One region of the Nocardioides sp. CF8 genome, then DNA from elsewhere that is predicted to be linked to it. Evidence: riboswitches for the same ligand, from Rfam matches in the RefSeq annotation. Region 1 holds a riboswitch; the other holds the start of a gene.
What was found. A riboswitch is a leader RNA that binds a small molecule or an ion and turns the genes downstream of it on or off. The one in region 1 is predicted to bind cyclic di-AMP.
Positions count from the first base shown of each region.

Region 1 (7,228 bases):
GCGTCAGTGAGGTCTATTCGGTGACCGGCCAGATCGACCTGATCGCGATGATCCGGGTCAGCAAGCACGAGGACATCGCCGCCGTCGTCGCCGACTCACTGAACAAGGTGGAGGGCGTCACGTCCACCGAGACGCACATCGCGTTCCGCACCTTCTCGCGCCATGACCTGGAGTCGGCCTTCTCGCTCGGGCTGGACTGACGCTCCTCAGCGCGCGGGCTGGTGGACGGCGGACGGCAGGCGCTGCTCGTCGAAGGGCACCAGTGACAGCCGGGACGCCTCGACCGCGTCGTAGACCGACAGATGGCGCGTCGCCCCGCCGACGGGGCAGGCCCACTCGCCGGCCACGTCGACGAGGCGGATGCCTGGCGCCTCCAGCCAGCGGAGCACCTTCTCGGTCTCCTCGGCGGTGGCTGCCGGGACCGGGCCCGGCGCATCGATCACCGTCTCCGCGCTCGCGCGAAGCTGGTGGACGTAGTGGTGTGCGTCGGCGCCTGAGGGGATGACGCCCGCAGCGACCAGCCGGCCGTGCCGCACGATGTGGACTGCCCAGCGCCCGTCGTCCTCGCGGCGCGCTGCTACGACCTCGGGGCACCCGGTGAGGGCGGAGAGCCGCTGGGTGCGCGCGGCCGCTCGCACGAAGGTGGCGAGCCGGTCGCGGTGCACTCCGGCCTCCTCGAAGCGATCCAGGTCGGCCAGGGCGGTCATCCGTCGCTGGATGGCATCGACGACCTCGTCAGGCCGATGGAGCAAGGTGTCGCGCAGCTGCCGGACGACCGCGGCATAGGTCGTCGGGTCGGCGCTGCCGTCGCAGGGGGACAGGCATCGCCCCATCTCGGCGAGGACGCAGGGGGTGCGGGAGGGATTGACCCCGATGTGGTCGGAGCACTGCCGGACGGGGAACGTCTCGTGCAGGGCGGCCAGGCACTTGTCGGCAGACTTCTTCGACGAGAACGGGCCGAGATAATCGGCGTCGTCGTCGAGCACGCGACGCACCAGGGACAGTCGCGGCCAGGGCTCGCGGGTGAGCTTGACGAAGTGCATCTTCTCCGGGAAGCGGGAGCGGCGGTTGTACTTCGGCTTGTGCTCGGCGATCAGGCGCAGCTCGCGGACCTCGGCCTCGAGCGGGGTGGCGCAGGTGATGGTGGAGACCGACTCGGCCAATCCGACCATCTCGCCCATCCGGGTGCGGGTCTCGGACGCGGTGAAGTAGGTGCGCACCCGGCTGCGCAGGTCCTTGGACGTGCCGACGTAGAGGACGCGCGCGCGGTCGTCGCGGAAGAGGTAGACGCCGGGGGCGTGCGGCAGTCCTTCGGCCAGGTGGCGCTTGCGGCGCTGGGCGGTGGAGACCCGGGAGGTGAAGGTCTGGAGCTCCTCGAGGGTGTGGACGCCGACACCGCCCAGTCGCTCCATCAGTCCGTGCAGCACGTCGACGGTCGCGCGCGCGTCGGACAGGGCACGGTGGTTGGGGGTCGTGGTCGCGTTGAACAGCTGGGCGAGCGAGGAGAGCTTGCAGTTGGGCGCGTCGTCGCGGGTGATCACGCGGCGGGCGAGCTTGGCCGTGTCGAGCACCTCGAAGGCGGGCCACGCCAGGTCCTGGGCGCTGGCGAAGTGGCGCAGGAAGCCGACGTCGAAGGGGGCGTTGTGGGCCACCAGCACGCTGCCGGCGGCGAACTCCAGGAACGCCGGGAGGGCGGAATCGATGGAGGGCGCGTCGCTGACCATCGAGTTGGTGATGCCGGTGAGCACGGCGATGAACGGCGGGATCGCCGCATGCGGGTTGACCAGGGTCTGGAACTCGCCGAGCACCTCTCCGCCGCGGACCTTGACCGCCCCGATCTCGGTGATCATCGACCCCGCCGCCGCAGATCCACCCGTCGTCTCGAGGTCGACCACGCAGAAGGTGATGTCGCGCAGCGGCCGGCCCAGCTCGTCGAAGCTGCGCTGGGCCTCCCATCGGGAGGTGGTTGCTGCGGTGGTCATGTCCACGACGCTAGGTCCGACCACCGACATCGTCGGGGACGCCGCGCCACTAGGCTGGATCCGTGACCACAGAACTGCCGACCTCGTCCCACCGCTGGCGCTGCGGCGGTTGCGGCAACCTGACCCGCTTCGACGTGACCCGCACACGGCGCACGACCGAGTTCTGGCACTTCGACCTGGCCGGCGATCACGCGGTGGAGTCCACCGAGGTCAGGGGCGAGTCCGTGGAGTCGGTGTCGTGCCGCTGGTGCGGGCGCGACGACGCCATCGAGATCGTGGACCGCAACGAGGCGGCCCTGCTCGGCGAGGACCCCACCACCAACCCTGGCTGAACACGCCTCCGGTCGCTCGCGACCGGCCGTTGTCGGTGCTCGGTGGCACGGTGCGTCACATGACGACACGAATCGATTGCGACAGCTGCCTGGTGCGGGGACTGGCCTGCCACGACTGCGTGGTCACCGTGCTGCTGGGGCCACCGCCCGAGCTCACCTTCGACGACGACGAACGCCGCGCCCTCGAGGCGCTGGCCGATGGCGGCCTCGTGCCACCACTGCGGCTGGTCCAGCCGGTCACGGGACCCATCGTGGAATCGGCCTGATCCGGCCTCGACGCCCCATCAGTCACGTGAGCCACACCACAGCAACGACACGCGGTCTGCATCGGGACGGAGATTGGCAGCAGTGCCGGGGGCGGACTACGCTGACCCCTCAGGTGATCGTGGAAGTGGGCCACTCGGGTCCGCGCGAGCACCGCGTCGAGTTCGATCCGTTGACCCCCCGGTCAGTGGATCGGAGCCGGGGAACCACTTCCCGTCTGGGGTGAATCGCCTCCAAGGACATGCGCTCGCGCATGCGGAGGAGGCGTAGGGCATGTCGTGCCCGAACCCGTCAGCTCACCCGGTAGACGTACGACACACAAGGGAGAACACCCGCTCGTGAATCACGACCGGATGCGACTCGGCAGCGCCTTGCTGGGAATCACCGCGATTGCCGCCATCGGAATCATCCCCGTTTCACCGGCCCAGGCTGACCCGGACATCAAGGATGTCCAGGCCAAGGTCGACCGGCTCTACCACGAGGCGGAGCAGGCCTCGGAGCGATACAACGACGCCAAGCTCGACCTCGCCGACCTCCGCAAGGACCTGTCGGCCCTCCGCAGCGACGAGCAGCGCCAGAGCGCCAGGCTCGACGCGGTCCGGGGCGAGGTGGCTGACTCGATCCTGCGCGGCTACCAGGGTGAGTCGATCTCCACCGTCGGCCAGGTCGTCGTGTCCGACGACCCGGGTGCCTTCCTGGGGCAGCTCTCGACCATGTCGGGCTTCAACTCCCTGCAGGACAACATGTTCGACGCCTACTCGACCGAGCTCGAGGCCCTCGACCTGCGCCGCGACGCCACGGCCGATCGTGCCGCCGAGATCGCGGAGACCACCGACGACCTCGCAGCCGAGAAGAAGACGATCGACACGAAGCTCGAGGAAGCCGAAGACCTGCTGGCCGACCTCGAGGCCGAGGAGCGTGAGCGTCTGATGACCTCGTCGCGCTCCGAGACCACGCGCATGCCCGCCTCGGTGCCCGCCTCCGGCAGGGCCGCAGCGGCGATCTCCTACGCCATGGCCCAGGTCGGCGACGCCTACGTCTACGGCGCCACCGGCGACAACGCCTTCGACTGCTCGGGCCTCACCATGCGCGCCTGGGGCGCGGCCGGTGTCGGTCTCCCGCACTCGTCAAGCGCGCAGTACGGCTCCGGCCCGCACATCTCCGCGAGTGCGCTGCAGCCCGGCGACCTGGTCTTCTACTACAGCCCGATCAGCCACGTCGGCATGTACATCGGCAACGGCATGATCGTGCACGCAGCCAACCCCGGCACCGGTGTGGCCGTCTCCGGTCTCCACTCCATGCCTTACGTCGGCGCGGTTCGCCCTGGCTGATCGCCCGACCTCGAAGACCGGTCGCCCACGTTGGTGGGTGGCCGGTCTTTCGCTGTGTGTGGGGCTGGTCGCAGCAGGCGTCTGGCTCGTCGGTGGCGACGAGCCCTACCGGGCCGACCTCTCCGACGACTCGGCTGCGCCGACGGCGCAGGCGGGCGCTGCGGCGGCCGTCGTCCAGGACCTCGTCCGGGCCCTGGCTGCAGGTCACCCCGACGCCGCTGCCGAGCTCGGGCGTCCGGACGATCCTGCGTCCGTCGGGCTCCTGAGGGCAGTCGCCGACAACGCGCGCGAGCTCGGACTCGTCGACCTGTCGGCGCGCTACGTCGACGAGGTCGGGGCGGTCGCGCCGGACGGTTCCTGGACCGCCGCCGTCGACCTGACCTGGGCGATCGACGGATTCGATGAGGAGCCGGCACACGCCGAGGTGCTCGTCGCGTTCGCGCCCGACGACGGGCGCGTCGCCATCACCGGCCTGGGCGGCGGCGACCGCATCTCGCCGTTGTGGCTGCGTGAGCGGCTGGTCATACGGCGTACACCCCGGGCCCTCGTGATGGCAGCCGGCGAGCAGGCCGCCCGGGAGGCGCGCGTCTACCTCCAGCGGGTCCGCCGAGCGGTCCCCGTCGTCCGGGGCGTGCTCCCGCAGTGGCGCCCCTCGGTCGTCCTGGAGGTGCCGGCGAGCAGCGAGGCGCTCGATGACGCGCTCGACGTCGCTGACGGGACGTATGCCGGTATCGCCGCGGTCACTGCCGCCGCCGACGGCTCCCAGCGCACGAGCGGGCCGGTGCGGGTCTTCGTCAACCCGGAGGTCACGGGGCGGCTGCGCGGCGCGGGTGCGCAGGTCGTGATCAGCCACGAGCTCGTGCACGTCGCCACCGACGCGACCACGGTCTCCCTCGATCCCTGGCTGCTCGAAGGCTTCGCCGACTACGTCGCCCTGCGCGACATCGGGCTGCCGTTGAGCACGACGGCTGCCCGGGCGCGCGCGCTCGTGCGCCGCGACGGGGTGCCCGACCACCTACCCGGCGTCGCCGAGTTCGACACCTCGTCCGACAGTCTCGAGGCCGCCTACGAGCTGGCCTGGCTCGCCTGTGTCGAGGTCGCTGCCCGGGTCGGCGAGCGCGGCCTGGTCCGGGTCTACGACGAGGCATCGGACGGTGCGACCACGCGCCGCGCTCTGGCGTCGGTGGGACTGACCCCGGGTGAGGTGCTCCGGGGGTGGCAGGTCCGGCTCAGGGGGCTCCGCCCGTGACCGCTCGCCGCTGCGCGCTCACCGTGACGCTGGTCGCGGTGGTCGGGTTCGTCGTCGTGGCGGCGCTCTGGGTGCCGTGGCAGCCGGTGCCGGGTGGTGCGCCCAGCGCCGTACGACCCGAGACGGTGTTCACGGCCGAGCAGATCAGGCGCGGCGAGGACTACGCAGCCTGGGCCCGTCGGTGGAGCCTGCTGTCACTCGCCATCACCCTCGTGGTGGCGTCGGCGCTCGGGTTCACCCGCTGGGGCGAGCGGCTGATGGAGCGGCTGCCCGGCCGCTGGTGGGCGAAGGTCGTGCTCGGCGTGCTCGCGATCAGCCTGCTCGGTCGGCTGGCGACCCTGCCGTGCAGCGTGATGCTGCAACGGCACCGGTTGGCCAACGGTCTGAGCACCCAGACGTGGGTCGGATATGCACGCGACGTGGCGACGAGCGAGGTGGTCGCCGTGGTCACCACGTCGGTCGGGCTGCTCGTGCTCCTCGGTGTCGCACGACGCTGGCGTCGCGCCTGGCCGGCGATCGCGGGGGGACTCGTCGGGGCGCTCGTGGTGCTCGGCTCCTTCATCTATCCGCTCGTCGTCGAGCCCCTGTTCAACGACTTCACGCCGCTGACCGACCCCGGGCTCAGGTCGGAGATCTTCGTGCTCGCGGACCAGCAGGGAGTACGGCTCGACGACGTGCTCGTCGCGGACGCGTCTCGGCGTACGACCACGCTCAATGCCTACGTCTCCGGCATCGGCAACACCAGGCGGGTGGTCGTCTACGACAACCTGGTCGAGTCGCTGCCGCGAGACGAGGCCCTGTCGGTGATCTCCCACGAGCTGGCGCACGCGGCGCACGGCGACGTCGTGATCGGTACGGCGCTGGGCGCCCTGGGAGGGGCCGCCGGAGTCGGCCTGCTGGGACTGGTCGTCACCACCCGTCGCAGACGCGGCCGACCGGGCCTGGCTGATCCGCGGATCGTGCCCCTCGTGCTGGCGCTCAGCGTGTGGGCGACGCTCGCGGCGAGTCCGCTGGAGAACGGCGTCAGCCGGCAGATCGAGACGCGCGCGGACGTGGAAGCGCTGAAGGCGACCGGGGACCCGGTCGCCTTCGTGGAGATGCAGAAGTTGTTGGCACTGCGCTCGCTGGCGGATCCGACGCCGCCTGTGTGGCTGCAGTGGTGGTGGGGGAGTCACCCCACGGTGTTGGAGCGGTTGGCGCTCGCGACCGAGGACTGACCTCAGATGTTGCGGCCGAGCTGCGGGGGGATCTCCTGGAACAGGGCGAGGACTTCCTCGCCGAACAGGCCGACGGAGACGATGATCGCAGCGGCGATCATCGCGACCATCAGGCCGTACTCGACGGCGGTCGCGCCGTCCTCGTCATGCTTGCGGGTCATCGTCATTGCTCACTCCTTGGGCCGGAACGTACCGAGGGCCGGCATCCGCGTGTGAACGCGGACACCGGCCCCAGGTGTTGGATCAGCGGCCCTGCATACCCGTGGTGACCTCGGTGAACAGCTTGACGAGCTCGTCGCCGAGGAGGCCGACGGTGAGGATGATGGCGGCGGCGATCAGCGCGACCATGAGGCCGTACTCGACGGCGGTGGCGCCCTTCTCGTCGTCACGGCGAGCGTTGAGCATGAGGCTGAGGAACTGGATCATTTCGATATCCCTTGTGTGTGATGAATGGTGGAGAGTCTTGGCCCGTCAGGCACCAGACCCGACAAGAAGAAGTCTGTCCGAGGGGCGGCGTCTGCGAATCGGATGATCGGTCGGGACCGCCTAGTCCCTTTTGACTACCGTGACGCAACCCACTGGACTGGACCGGGTGGTCCAGACGTGTGCGTCCGGCCGGCCGGTCAGAACCGCTGCGTCGCGACGTGGTCCAGGAGCCCCATGCGCATGGCCGCGACCAGCGCCTGGGCGCGGTTGGCGGCGCCGAGCTTCTGGTAGATGTGCGTGATGTGGGTCTTCGCCGTGGACTCGCTCATGAAGAGCCGGGAGGCGATCTCCCCGGTGCCCAGACCGTCCGCGAGCAGGGTCAGCACCTCGTCCTCGCGACCGGACAGCTTGGGGGTCACGGGTCCCG
Region 1 is NZ_CM001852.1:2,698,320-2,705,547, reverse strand. It holds gene CF8_RS13190 (Lrp/AsnC family transcriptional regulator) at 1-200, shown strand, start outside; gene CF8_RS13185 (DEDD exonuclease domain-containing protein) at 207-1,982, opposite strand; gene CF8_RS13180 (hypothetical protein) at 2,045-2,314, shown strand; gene CF8_RS13175 (hypothetical protein) at 2,374-2,580, shown strand; cyclic di-AMP (ydaO/yuaA leader) riboswitch at 2,739-2,903, shown strand; gene CF8_RS13170 (C40 family peptidase) at 2,917-3,909, shown strand; gene CF8_RS21060 (hypothetical protein) at 3,947-5,158, shown strand; gene CF8_RS13160 (M48 family metallopeptidase) at 5,155-6,375, shown strand; gene CF8_RS21590 (Flp family type IVb pilin) at 6,378-6,542, opposite strand; gene CF8_RS13155 (Flp family type IVb pilin) at 6,619-6,801, opposite strand; gene CF8_RS13150 (response regulator transcription factor) at 6,999-7,228, opposite strand, start outside.

Region 2 (7,228 bases), 1.7 Mb from region 1:
GTCCTCGCCGGTGACGAGGACGTGCACGAGCTGCCCGTCGAGGTAGCGCCCGTTGACGGTCGCCGTCAGCACGGTCGGCGCGTCGGCCGCTCCGCGCGCGGCGGACACCGGGTCCCACCTCTGCGCCTGGAGGTTCCACGCGTGCAGGACGGCGCGCCGGGCCGGGTCGATCGTGCCCTCCCAGCGCAGCACCGGTGCGGTCACCTTGCCCTTGATGGCGACGTCGAAGCGCTGGTAGGCGACGTCCGTGGCCGCCGCGGACGACAGCGTGCCGGCGTCACCGGGCGCCAGCACCTTGGTGCTCCCGATCCGCTGCTCCCCCGGGATCTGCAACGTGGTCGGCGCCTGGTCGGTGGTGCCCTGCCAGCCCTGGGTCGGGGTGAGGATCTGCGCCTGCGCGAAGGTCGCGGTCACCGGGCCGCCGTCGGGCTCGGCCACCGTGGCGCTCAGGGTCGCGGTGCCACCGATGTCGGTCGACCCGGAGGCGGGCCTGAGGTCGGACGGCACGTCCGGGATGCCGGCGGAGCGGAAGCTGATCTCGCGGGTCGCGGTGTTGCCGAGCGAGTCGGACGCCGTGACCGCGACCGTGTGGTCGCCCGCGGCCAGGCCCGGCCCGATCGGGGCGCCGAGCCCGACCGGCCGCCCGTCGAGGGCGTACGTCGCCTCGCCCTCGATCCCGCTGGCGTCGGCGAGCTCCACGGCCAGCGAGACCGCCGAGGTGATGGTCGAGCCGGCGGCCGGGGTGGAGCCGACGACCTCGGGAGCGGTGTTGTCGACGACGAGCAGGCGCGTGGCCGTCTCGCCGGTCGTGGACGTGGCCGCGAGCGTGTGCTCGCCGTCGGTCAGCGCGGCGGTGTCGAGGGCCGCCCGGACCCCGCCCTGCGGGGCGTCGACGGAGAAGGTCAGCTCGACCTCGCGCAAGGCGGTGGCCGACGACCCGCAGTTGCCGTCGCCCATCGAGTAGGACGTCTTGATGCCCTGGCCCGTCGCCGTACCGGACGCAGGCGTCAGCGCGATCTTCGAGATCGTGAAGTCGTCACGGTTCTGCCCGCACGAGCCGGTCGTGGTCCCGGTGACGACGGTGACGGTGTTCAGCCCCGGCACCAGCCGGTCGTTGGGGAACATCACGTCGACGCGCTGGTTGACGAAGTCGCCGCCCATCTCCGCCTTCACGCCGTTGACCAGCACGTGGTTGTGGTACTTCGCCTCGATCGAGTTGCTGCCGACGTCGAAGCTGAAGGCCGCGGCGCCGTGGCCCAGGGTCGGGGTCGTCGCCAGCGGGGAGCCGTCGACGGTGATGGAGGCGACGCTGCCGGGCGTGCCCGCGAGGAACGACGCGAGCACGGGCTGCTCACCGGCCGCGATGGTGCCGTCGGCCGGCATCAGGCGCGGAGCTCCGGCAGGGGCGTTGTTGACCGTGACCGTGTGCTCGGTCTGCGCCCCCGACTCGGTGACCGCGGTGAGGGTGTGCGCCCCGTTGGTCAGGGTGGAGGTGTCCAGCTCGGTGGTGAGGCCGGTGGTGCCGACCGGGTCCCCGAGGACGAAGAAGGTGAGGGTGGCGTCCTTGCGCAGCGACGTGTTCGAGCCGCAGCTGCCGTCGCCCATCGAGTAGGAGTACTCGTTCTCCTCACCGTCGGCGACCTCGCCGAGGAGCTCGAGCTACACGTTGCTCACGACGAAGTCGTCGTGGTTGGTGCCGCAGCTGCTCTGGATGGTGCCGGTCACGACCTGCACCGTGTTCTCGCCCTGGACGAGCGCGTCGTTCGGGACCTCGAGCGTCGTGCGCTCGTCGACCAGGTCGGGCAGGTCGATGCGGTGCTCGCCGTTGACGAGCAGGTGGTTGCCGTAGCGCGCCTCGATCGAGTTCGTGCCGACGTCGAAGCTGATCCGTGAGGTGCCCACCGTCGGCGTCGCCTCGAGCCGGCCCTCGTCGGCCCACAGCGAGACGACCGAGTCGTCGGCGGTGGTGGGCGTCGAGGCCACGGTCTGCGTGCCCTCGACGAAGGCACCGTCACGCGGGGACAGCGTCGCAGGCGCCAGCGCGGTCGCGCTGGGCTTCGGCTTCACGAGGAGCGGCTGGGTCGATGCCGGGGTGATGAACGCCCCCGTGGACAGCATCACGCCGGCCAGCGTCACCAGCAGCGCCAGCGCCCTGACCGGTCGGAGGTGGACAGGGCTCGCTGAGTTGCGGCGCATCGGCGCGCGTCCTTCCGTGAAGACCTCGAGAACCAGACGTGTGGACGGGCCCGAACGGCCGGCCGGCGCTCAATCTGGTCGCTCTTCGAGAACTCCCGGGGAGCCGGGTGCGACGCCTCGGCGAACAGCCTGCGAACCACCCTGCTCACGCCAGCGCCCATACCCACGCGCACACCACGCCCACGGCCCACCGGAGCCCCGCCCGAGCCCGCCCGGAGTTACCGAACAGTCAGGTGGCCCCCAGCCAAAATCCCCAGCCGTACCCTTCGGTAGCGCAAAGGGGGGCGAGCCGGGGCGGGCGTCGCGGCCGGCAGGGCAGAACCCTCGCCGGCCTGAAATGACGAACGGCTCGCCCGCTCCGAGGAGCAGGCGAGCCGTGTCAGGCAGCTTCGTCAGGCAGGCGCGTCAGCGCAGGGTGCCGGCGAACCAGGAGCTGGTCCAGGGCGCAGCCACGGTGACCCGCTGGCCGGAGCCGGGCGCGTGCACCATCATGGCGTGGCCGTTCTGGTAGCCGATGAAGATCGCAGCGTGGTAGACCCCGCCGGAGTTGAAGAAGAACATCAGGTCGCCGGGGCGCATGTCCTGCTTGGAGATGCGACGGGTGTGGGCCGCCTGCGCACCCGAGGTGCGCGGCACGTCGAAGCCGGCGCCGCGGTAGCTGTAGTAGATGAGCCCCGAGCAGTCGAACGCGTTCGGGCCGGCAGCGCCGTACGAGTAGGCGTCGCCGCGCTGGGCCATCGCGGTCTGCTGCGCGGAGGAGATCCGCGCGGAGAGGCGCTGGGCGGACCGCTGCCGACGCGAGGCCATGGTCTTGTCGTACTTCGTGACCTGGCTGTCGGAGAGGGCGACCGCGCCGGACCGGGTGGTCTGGCTGTCGGCAGCATGGGCGGGGGCGACGGCCACGGTGGTGGCCGTGACGCCCAGGGTGACGATCGTGAGCGCGCAGGAGCGCGCCATGCGACGAATCGCAGGCATGGCAGATTCCTTTCCCACGCCTGTGAGGTGAGCTGTCGGGTTGGAGCTGGAAAGTGCTCCGTCACTCGCGTGACTTCACCCCGAGCCGCGATCGTCGAGCGACGATCCCGGCGTGGAACCTGTGGGTCCCCCACTCCTGCCCGATGAATTCGTGTCTCGGGGGACGCTCCGGACGGGCAGGATTCGGCGAACCCGGAGCGGTGGTGCTCGAGCACGCTATGCATGCGAAAGCGCCGCCGTCCAACTCGAAATGCACGAAAAGACACCGCTCAGGCGTAGCGCGTGAGCGGTGTCTCAGTGCGGGAGTGACCCCCGTCTCGCCGCTGCTGTGAGCGGCGTCTCGCCGCCCGTGTGAGCGGCGTCTCGTCGTCAGCCGAGCTTGGCGCCGCCGTCGACGTAGAGCGTCTGGCCGGTGATGTAGGACGCCTCGTCGCTGCACAGGAAGGCCGCGGCAGCCGCGATGTCCTCGGGGAAACCGACCCGGCGGACCGGGTTGTGGTCGGCGTTGAGCTTGCGGAACTCCTCGACGTCCATCTTCAGCCGGGCGGCCGTCGCGTCGGTCATCTCGGTGGCGATGAAGCCGGGCGCGATGGCATTGGCGTTGATGCCGAACGGGCCGAGCTCGATGCCGAGAGTGCGGGTGAAGCCCTGCACGCCCATCTTGGCCGCGGAGTAGTTGGCCTGGCCGCGGTTGCCGAGCGCGGAGACGCTCGAGAGGTTGAGGATCTTGCCGTACTTCTGCTCGACGAAGTGCTTCTGGGCGGCCTTGGTCATGTTGAACGGGCCCTTGAGGTGGACGCCCATGACCAGGTCCCAGTCCTGCTCGGTCATCTTGAACAGCAGGTTGTCGCGGGTGATGCCGGCGTTGTTGACGAGGATGTGGATCCCGCCGAGCTCGTCGACGACAGCCTGGATCGCGGCCTCGGCGGCCGCCACGTCGGAGACGTCGCAGCCGACGCCGATCGCCAAGGCATCGTCGGTCAGCTCGAGCCGGCCAGCGGCTTCCTGCGCGGCTGCCTCGTCGAGGTCGACGATGGCGACCGACGCGCCCTCGCTGGCGAAGCGCTGCGCCGTACCGAATCCGATGCCGCGCGCGGCTCCGGTGATGACTGCGACGCGACCGTCAAAGCGACCCATGGTGACTCCTGACATCAAAGAACTGGACGGGCCGACCTTAGTACCCCCACGACCGCGCCTCGTCCCAGGCCAGCACCTCGCGCCAGTGCTCCCTGCGCGCGAGCGTAACCAGCGCGTCCTCGTCCTTGGTGACCGGGTCGAACGTCGAGAGCACGGCGCGGGGCGGGCCGGCATCGCAGGTCGCGGTGTGGGCGATGACGAGCCGCTCGTCGCGGGTGTCCACGAGCGAGATGCCGCCCCGGCTCCCCGGCACGCGGACCACCTTGACCTCGCCGGCGCGGTTCTCGCGGGTGATGAACGAGCCACCACACGGACCGTTGCCCTCGTAGTAGGACCGCCCGCCGACGACCCGCACGTCGGAGTCGTCCCAGCTCGGGCCGTGGAAGCCGGGTGAGGTCGTGGGCCGCAGGCCGGCCATCGGCGTGACGGTGCCGTCGAGGCCGACGGTGACCAGCTGGCTGCCCTGGCGCGAGAAGCAGGAGGCGAGCAGCGTGGTGGCGGCGTGCCAGCGCAGCGGTCGACACTCCCCCGGCGTCGCGATCTCGCGGCCGGTCGAGCCGTCGAGCGGCAGCACGGCCAGGTGGCCGACGTCGGCGACCAGCACCGCCGAACCGTCGGGCGTCGCGATGGCGCCGCCCTGGGAGGCCTGCCCGACCACGCTGCGCTCCCCGGCCCACGTGATCGAGAGGATCTTGCCGCTCAGGGTCTGCGACAGCACGCCGGCGCCGTCGGGCCGCAGCCCGGTGGCCATCTCGCGCCGGGGCAGCGCGAGGGTCTGGCTCGCGCCGCTCTCGAGGTTGAGCCGGACCGCCTGCGCGCGGGCCAGGCTGACGTAGCGCTTGAGCAGGGCCGTGCGGGTGTCGGCGTCCCAGTCGACCAGGGTGAAGCTGCTGGGGTCGACGCCGTGCTCCAGCGGCTGCCGGCGCGTGGCGTGGAGGGCGTAGCGGGTGCCCTCCGGGGAGATCAGCTCGAGGCTGCGCGCCCGGACCCGGAGCTCGCCCTGCCGGGGGACGCCGCGGTCGATCGTCGCGAGCACCCATCCGTCGCCGACCCGGTCCCACGGCACGCTCGAGCGGGCACGTACGGAGCCGGCCTGGGCGGGCGCCACCAGGGTGACCATCAACAGGACCAGCAGCGGTCCGAGCAGCTTCCTCATGCCCCTGTGACGCGGCCGGTGCCCGAATCGTTGCAGGGGGCTCAGTGCGCGAGCGCCTCGCGGAGCCGGGCGGCGTGGTCGTCCATCTCGCCGGCACCATATTTCGTGCGCGGCCAGAAGAAGCCGCGCAGTCCGTCGCCCTTGGTGCGGGGCACGACGTGCAGGTGCAGGTGGGGCACCGACTGGCTGACGGTGTTGTTGATCGCGACGAAGGAACCCTGGGCCCCGAGCGCCGTGACCGCGCTCGCCAGGTCCTGGGCCGCAGCGAGGAAGCCGTCGCGCTGCGCTGCCGGCAGGTCGGGCAACGTCTCGACGTGGGCGCGCGGCACGAGCAGGACATGACCCTTGAAGACCGGCCGCTGGTCGAGGAAGGCGACGACGTCGTCGCGCTCGAGCACCACTGCTGCCGCCGCCTCGCCGCTCACGATCTGGCAGAAGACGCAGCCAGCCCGCGGGCTAGTCATAGGTGTAGCCCCACTCCTCGCAGTCGGGGGCATAGATCCGCGCGATGCGATCGCGGGTCGCCGGCGTGTAGTGGTCGCGCCAGTGGCCGGTGCTGAGGGACTTGTTGCGGTGGGGCAGCGGCGCCTCGGGGAGCCCGATCTCCTGCAGCGCGTGCGCGACGTCCGCGGCCAGCGACTCGGTGCGACCGATGAAGTCGACTCGGCGGCCGGGCGCGAGGAGGTAGTCGATCTGCGGCATCGCCAGTCGCGGGATCTCGTCGGTCCCGCGGAGGATGAACTCCTCGAAGTCGGCGAACTCGGCGACCCGGCGCCACATCTTGTTGCCGTCCTTCATGCCGCCCCGCTTGATCTGGGGCTTGCCCGACGCGGGACCCCACGCGTGGTTCCACTTGTCGATCATCGACCACCACGAGACCATCCGCGCCCACGGGTTGCGCACCATCGCGAACGACCAGTAGTCGGCGATGTCCGGCTCCAGGGCCAGGATGTCGCCGTACGGCGCATGGCGGGTCATCTTCTGCTTGCGGACGTCCGGGACGTGGGCGCGCAGCATCTTGTCGATCGAGTCCCCGCCGGTCTTGGGCACGTGGACGAACACGAACCGGTGGTGGTCGGAGATCAGCACGCGCCGAGGCTAGCCCACGGCGCGGACGGCCCCGGTGCAAGGATGGTGCGCGTGATGGCACTGCCCGACTACGGCTTCGTGTTGCTCGCGCTGTCCAAGACCGCCAGCACGAGCCTGGAGCGGACGCTCGCGCCGTACGCCTCCCTGGTCATCAGCAGCCCGCCCGGGATGAAGCACCTCGGCGCCAGCGGCTTCGAGCGCAAGATCGCGCCGCGGCTGGCCGAGTCGGGCCACGAGCGCGGGTCCTACGAGGTCGTCACGATGTTCCGCGACCCGGTCTCGTGGCTGGAGTCGTGGTGGCGCTACCGCGCACGGGACGGGCAGGAGGAGCGCCGGCCGGACAAGTCCACGGCGGCGGTCTCCTTCGAGGACTACGCCCGCAGCTACATCGCCGGTGACCGCCGGGTGCCCACGCCCCGCGGGCGTCCCGCCAAGTTCATCACCGTCGACGGGCTCATCGGCGTGGACAGGATCCTCGCGGTGGAGCGGCCGGACGTGTGGCAGGCCTACTTCTCCGAGCGGCTCGAGCGCCCGCTGGAGTTCGAGCGCCGCAACGTCTCGACGGCGCCGGTCCGCGGTGAGCTGACCGATGCCACGCGCGAGGCACTGCGCGAGCACCTCGCTCCCGAGTGCACCGTGTGGGAACGGCTCGCCGGCACCGGCGAGTGGGCGGGC
Region 2 is NZ_CM001852.1:957,946-965,173, reverse strand. It holds gene CF8_RS04725 (metallophosphoesterase) at 1-1,605, opposite strand, end outside; gene CF8_RS04720 (hypothetical protein) at 1,660-2,196, opposite strand; gene CF8_RS20680 (C40 family peptidase) at 2,602-3,171, opposite strand; cyclic di-AMP (ydaO/yuaA leader) riboswitch at 3,176-3,335, opposite strand; gene CF8_RS04710 (SDR family NAD(P)-dependent oxidoreductase) at 3,541-4,308, opposite strand; gene CF8_RS04705 (hypothetical protein) at 4,346-5,464, opposite strand; gene CF8_RS04700 (HIT family protein) at 5,506-5,928, opposite strand; gene CF8_RS04695 (sulfotransferase family 2 domain-containing protein) at 5,921-6,553, opposite strand; gene CF8_RS20675 (hypothetical protein) at 6,605-7,228, shown strand, end outside.
Region 2: it holds a riboswitch for cyclic di-AMP, as region 1 does, so the genes downstream of both, CF8_RS20680 (C40 family peptidase) here and CF8_RS13170 (C40 family peptidase) in region 1, are expected to answer to the same signal.